Syntrophobacter fumaroxidans MPOB: one gene and its partner. The protein of the gene in region 1 interacts with the protein of each later gene in a pairwise test. Links are inferred from orthologs where the notes say so. Each region holds a gene or a part of one and is shown on either strand. Other genes may lie near its edges. The genes, in order: odhB and lpdA.

Evidence for each region.
Region 2: the proteins of odhB (region 1) and lpdA interact in binary tests that used the Escherichia coli proteins (3 or more experiments, as listed by UniProt). The link is inferred for Syntrophobacter fumaroxidans MPOB from one-to-one orthologs.

The regions. Positions count from the first base shown.
Region 1 is NC_008554.1:4,345,470-4,348,664, reverse strand. The notes cover bases 84-2,963. They hold odhB (2-oxoglutarate dehydrogenase complex dihydrolipoyllysine-residue succinyltransferase), read right to left. Parts: upstream 2,251-2,963; coding sequence 916-2,250; downstream 84-915. Other genes in these bases: SFUM_RS18320 (2-oxoglutarate dehydrogenase E1 component), read right to left, coding at 2,774-2,963; lpdA (dihydrolipoyl dehydrogenase), read right to left, coding at 84-914. In the rest of the region: more of lpdA, read right to left, coding at 1-83; more of SFUM_RS18320, read right to left, coding at 2,964-3,195. UniProt on the Escherichia coli protein: E2 component of the 2-oxoglutarate dehydrogenase (OGDH) complex which catalyzes the second step in the conversion of 2-oxoglutarate to succinyl-CoA and CO(2).
Region 2 is NC_008554.1:3,271,275-3,274,403, forward strand. Bases 1-2,814 are described here. They hold lpdA (dihydrolipoyl dehydrogenase), read right to left. Parts: upstream 2,213-2,814; coding sequence 788-2,212; downstream 1-787. Other genes in these bases: lipA (lipoyl synthase), read right to left, coding at 1-609; SFUM_RS13725 (dihydrolipoamide acetyltransferase family protein), read right to left, coding at 2,469-2,814. In the rest of the region: more of SFUM_RS13725, read right to left, coding at 2,815-3,129. UniProt on the Escherichia coli protein: Lipoamide dehydrogenase is a component of the glycine cleavage system as well as of the alpha-ketoacid dehydrogenase complexes.

The DNA of each region.
Region 1 (3,195 bases):
GTGCGATACCGTTCGTCCACCAGCACATGCCCGGTCCTCGGGTCCGTGCCGATGCCGAGTGCCTCCAGGCCGAGGCCCCCGGTGAACGGTTTTCTCCCAACCGCAACCAGTACCCGGTCGCAGGCGATGCGATCCTCCTTGCCGTCCGCGTCGAGCGTCAGGACCACCTGTTCGTCCGTAACTTCAGCCCCGGTCACCTTCGTGCGCAGGCGAAACTCGAGTCCCTGCCGGCCGAGCAGACGCTCGAGCGTCCGCGACACCTGGCCGTCTGCGACGGCCGCGATGCCCGGCATCATTTCGATGACGGTGACCCGAGCCCCCAGGCGGCTCCATACGGAACCGAGCTCCAAGCCGATAGTGCCGCCCCCGACCACCGCCAGGTGCTCCGGGACCCGATCGAAATCAAGGGCTTCCGTGGAGCTCACGATCCTGCAGCCGTCGAAGGGAAGGGAGGGCACCGGGACCGGCTCGCCGCCGGTGGCGAGCACGACGGCATCGGCCTCGAGCATCGTCTTTTCGCCGTCACGGGTCACCTCGACGCGGTGTTCCCCCGCGAGCCGGGCAGTTCCCCGGATGAGCGCCACACCCGCATTCTCCAGGAGCTTGCGGACATTCTCCACGAGACCGCGGACCACCTCCGACTTTCTGGCCATCATGACGGGCAGATCGAGCACCTGGTCGTCGAGCACGATGCCGTGTTCCTGGAATCGTTTTCTCGCGAGGGTGTAGTACCGGCTCGATTCGAGGAGCGCCTTGCTGGGAATGCAGCCCACGTTGAGACACGCGCCGCCGACCCGGTCGCTCTTTTCCACGCACGCCGCCCTGAGGCCGAGCTCCGCGGCGCGCAGGCAGGCGACGTATCCGCCGGGCCCCGACCCGATGACGATCACATCGTATTTCCCGTCTCCCGCCACCTTATATCTCCACCATGATCCGTTCCGGATTTTCGATGCATTCCTTGATCCGCTTCAGGAACGTGACGGCTTCCCTTCCGTCCACGATCCTGTGATCGTAGCTCAGCGCCACGTACATCATGGGACGAACGACAATCCGGCCGTCCACGACCACCGGGCGGTCCTCGATCTTGTGCAGGCCGAGAATGCCGCTCTGAGGGCTGTTCAGTATGGGAGTGCTCATGAGCGACCCGTATACGCCGCCGTTGCTGATCGTGAAGGTGCCCCCTTCCAGGTCCGACATTTCCAGCCGGTTCTCCCTGATCTTGCGCACATGGTCGAGAATGGCCTTTTCCAGGTCCGCAAAACCGAGCTTGTCCACATCGCGGATGACCGGAACCACCAGCCCGCGTTCAGCGCCGACCGCGACGCCGATGTGGATGTAGTTGTGATAGACGATTTCGTGGCCTTCGATGAATGCGTTCAGCTCGGGCAGTTCCTTGAGCGCGACCGCGGCAGCCTTGAGGAAGAACGACATGATCCCCAGGGACACCGAGTGCTTCTTCTGAAAAAGATCGCGGAACTGTTTCCTTATTTCCTGGAGCCTGCTCATGTCGATTTCGTTGAATGTGGTGAGCATGGCGGTGTTCAGGCGCGCCTGGAGCATATGGTCCGCGATTCTTCGGCGAATCGGGGTCATGGGCTTGCGGACCGTCAATTCCTCCGGGGCTAAAACGACCTGCCGCCGCGGCGGCACCCGGCGGGGCGCCTCGGGCATGACCGCGGGTTCCGTGACGGTCTTTTCATCCGGTTTTCCCGTCGTTTCTTGCCCTCGTTCATCGAGGAACGCGAGGACGTCTCCCCGGGTCAGCCTGCCCCCGGGGCCGCTTGGGGTAATCTGTGCGGCGTCCAGCCCCCTCTCGGCGAGGAGCTCCTTCACCGATTCGGACACGATCGGCCGGGGCGAGGCTTCCGCAGTGCCGGCTCCGGGCGGCGACGGCGCCCGGACGGGCGAGACGGGAACCGGTGCCGCCGCGGCCTCCCGTTCCGCCGCCTTTTCGACGACCTCTCCGGTTTTCTCCGCTTCCGGCTGCCGGGCGGGGAGGGGCTTCGCCTCGCGAGCCTCCGAATCGATTGTCGCTACCACCGTCCCGATGCGGACCGTCTGTCCTTCCGGGACCAGGATTTTCAGCAGCCCGTCCGCGTCTGCCGAGACTTCCAGCGTGACTTTGTCCGTTTCGATAATAAAGAGTATCTCGCCCTTGCGCACCATGTCGCCATCACGCCTGTACCACTGGACGAGCAGGGCTTCCTGCACGGATTCGCCGACCTCGGGCACTTTCACCTCGATCTGCATGGTCACTCCTCACTGGTTTGGCAGACGATTGACGGATCGGAAACTCCCCGGTTTCCAGGATGACCGAAGGATTCCGCGGAGAACACGCACCGACCGACCTCGCGCGCCTTCGCGCAAAACCGCCCCTCCAGGCGCGGAGGGATTCTTTTCCCGAGTTCCCGTTGCGTTTTGATACGGATGTGCGTTCAAAATGATACTCTAAAAGCGTGGGGGACGTATCCCCCACACCCCCTCGCCGCTTCGCGGCTCCGTGTGGCGCTGCGGCGGCGGCCTTCGGCCAATCGCCGACAGCGCCGAGCGCTCGGCCTCACGCGCTTGCGCGTGTGGCCGAAACTTGAGGGGTGCGGGGGAATCATTCCCCCGCTCTTTTGTGCTTGAAAAATCCATCTTGAACGCAATTATCCATGCCCCCTGCGACACCCGCGAAGCATGAAAACAGACTTCCGAGGGAGTCTATTTTCTAGGTAACTTCGTATGAGGTCATCGTCCCGACCCCCACACGGTAATACGGCGGTTCGCGGCACTAGAGCTTGAGCGCCTCCCTGAGAATGGCTTCCTGCTCGGCGAGGTGAGCGCGGTGAGAGCCTGTCGCGGGACTCGCGGCGGCCTTCCTGCCGATGAAGCCGACCTCTCGGCCGGTGAGCGCCTCCAGCCTGGGCCCCACGAATCCCCAGCCCCCCATGTTCCGGGGCTCCTCCTGGACCCAAACCCATTCCCCGGCACGGGAACGTTTTGCGGCAATTTCCTCGAGCAGCCGTTCCGGAAACGGATGGAACTGCTCGATCCTGATGATCGGAATGCGTCCGGTTCGAGCCTCGTCCCGTTTCCCGACCAAGTCGTAGTAAATCTTTCCGCTGCAGAAGAGCACGCGTTCCGGAGCCTCGCTTTCGCCCGGGTCGTCCAGCACTTCCCGGAAACGGCCGACGGAGAGGTCGGCCATTGCGG
Region 2 (3,129 bases), 1.1 Mb from region 1 along the record:
CTTTTTCACATTCCGCAGCAGCGCGAGGGATCTCCCGTACACGGCCTGCGGCCGCACCGAACCGTACAGCCGTTCAACCGTCTCGATGTTGTGCCCGAGGATTTCCGGGCGGGCGTCGACCACCTTGCGCAACGCTTCGACGTCTCCTCCGAAATCGGGAACGAGCACCTCGACCGTACACCCTCGAACCCGCCCGTGGACACTCCGGATGGTTTCGGCGAACCGGGCGGCGCCCCCGTCATCGAGGTCGTCCCGGGAGACCGAGGTGATCACCACGTGGCGCAAATGCATCGCAGCGGCCGCTTCCGCCACTTCAAAGGGTTCACGGTCATCCATGGAGAGAGGGGCCGGATTTCCCGTCCGGACCGCACAGAACCGGCAGCTTCGCGTGCAGATTTTGCCCAGTATCAGGAACGTGGCCGTGCCGCCGCCCCAGCACTCCGCCATGTTCGGGCAAACGGCCTCCTCGCACACGGTGTGGAGGGCTTTCAGGCGCATCAGTCGTTTGAGGTCCTCGAAGGCCTTTCCGTGCGGCATCCTGACCCTCAGCCAGGAGGGGCGGGGGGGCTTCGCCGGCCGCCCGTTCGGCGCGCATCCGGTTTTCCGGATTGGAATGCCCCTGTCCCGATCGTTCACGTTCACTCCTTGACCAAGCATAGGCCAACGGGTCATTGAAAAAATGAAAGCCGCGATGTTTTATTCCGGCAAACGGACGTGAGCAGGACGCTCACAACGAAGCGCGAAAGCTGCCGCCCTCGTTTCCGCGGACCGCAACGAGCCGCCGCCATCATCTGCGCTGCGGCAGAATGTGAGTCGAGGTCCCGAGGAAAGCCTCCGCTGCCTCCTCTTCGCTTTCCGAAAGCGTCGGATGAGGATGCATGCTCAGGGCAAGGTCTTCGGCAAGGGCTCCCATTTCCAGGGCAAGAACCGCCTCGGCGATCATCTCGCCGGCTTCCCGGCCCACGATGCCGACCCCCAGGACCCGTTGCGTGTCGGGGTCGACGATCACTTTGGTCATGCCTCTCGGGACCCCCATGGTCGCGGCCCGGCCCGAAGCCGACCAGGGGAACCGGGAAACCTTTACGGGACGATTCTCGCGTCTCGCCTGTTCCTCGGTCAACCCGACCCACGCCAACTGGGGATCGGCATAGACCACCGCGGGAATGGCCTGGTAGTCGAATGCGGACTTTTGCCCGGCGATCGCTTCCGCCGCAACCTTGCCTTCGTGCATGGCCTTGTGGGCCAGCATGACGCCCCCCGCCACGTCTCCAACGGCATAGATTTTCCCGTCGGTTGTCCGCCGCTGTTCGTCCACCACGATGAAGCCGTGCTCGTTCACCTCGACCCCGGTTTTCTCAAGCCCGATACCGCCGGAATTCGGCTCCCGCCCGACGGCGATCAGCACGCGGTCGAAGCTCTGAGCAGGCTGGTCGACCTTGCCTTCCAACTCCACTTCCACCCAGTCGTCGAATTCACGAAGGGATTGTATCCGAGTGTCCACGTGAACGGCTTCGAACAAACCGCTCAAGCGGCGACTCAGGAATGCCGTCAGGTCCTGGTCGGCCCCCGCCATCAGGCGCTCACCCGCTTCCACCATGGTCACGCGGCTGCCCAGAGAAGCGTAGACCGATCCGAGCTCCACGCCGACATACCCTCCTCCGACCACCAGCAGCCGTTTCGGAATGTCCGTGAGCTCCAGTGCGCCCGTGGAATCCATGATTCGCCCGCCGTCACGGAATTCGGCTCCCGCGATGGAACGGGCGTGCGAGCCCGTGGCGATGACGGCATGCTTGAACTTGATGCGGCTGATCTCCGCCTCCAGCAATCGCGCATAGCTCGACGACTCGAACACGGCGCGCCCCCGGAGGAACTGCACCCCCCGGCTTCGGCAAAGCTCCACGAGGCCGCCGGCCAGCTTGTCCACGACCTGCTTCTTCCACTCCCGCAGCCTTGGCAGGTCGATTTTCGGTTCTCCCAGGCTGATCCCCATGTCCGCCGCACGACCGACGTCGTACAGGAGCTCCGTTACGTAAAGCAGCGTCTTGGAAGGAATGCAGCCCCGAAACAGGCAGACGCCTCCGGGCCGGTCGCCCGTGTCGACCATCGTCACGTCCAGCCCCAGGTCGGCGGCCCGAAACGCCGCGGCGTATCCGCCCGGTCCCGCGCCGATCACCAGAACATCCGTTTCCTGAGTGAACTCTCCCATTACCATGAACTATCTTCTCCATCGCATCCGCGAACCGAGCGGCCCCGAAACAACCTTCCACCCCCCGGTCGGGTGACCGGAAAGAGCGGTGCATCCACAATGATCGAGTTGCTCGAGCCTCAGTCGAGGCTTGCATCCGCTCATGCGGACGGCCCCGAAGCGGCCTGCAGCCGGCAGACCTGAAGCCCGGACCGGCATGGTCGATCCCTCGCCCGGCATCCGGACACCCGGAGGCCGGAGGGGCCCGCCTGCCCCTCGCCCGCTAGATCACCAGCAACAGTTCTTCGGGGTTCTCCAGCGCCTCGATGATCATCCCCAGGAAACGCGCGGCGTCCGCGCCGTCCACGATCCGGTGATCGAAAGCGACGATCAGGGGCAGCAGCAGCCTCGGCACAATCTCATGGCGTTCCAGGTCGCCGCGCACCACCGGCTGCAGCCTCGCCTGTCCCATTCCGAGGATCGCCGACTGGGGATGGTTGATGATGGGAGTGAAAGCCGTCCCGCCGAGAGCGCCGATGTTCGTCAGGGTGAAGGTGCCCCCGGTCATCTCCTCGCGCTCCGCCTTACCCCGACGGGTCCGCTCCGCCACGTCGAGGAGCTCCACGGCCAGCTCCCGGACGCTTTTCCGGTCGACATCCCGGATCACCGGCACGATGAGCCCCCGGTCCGTGTCCACGGCCACGCCGATGTTGTAGTAACGCTTGAAGACGATTTCCTCCCGTTCCGGATCGATGCTCGCGTTGAAGCCGGGAAAGGCTTTGAGCGCGGCGACGGCGGCTTTGAGCACGAATACGATCATGTTGAGGGCTCCGCCCGCTTCGCGGATTTCCGCCTTGTGTTTTCGGCGGAAGGCATCGAGCTCGGTGATGTCGGCAACGTCCTGGTGGGACACGTGCGGAATCTCCGCCCACGCCCGGGCAAGA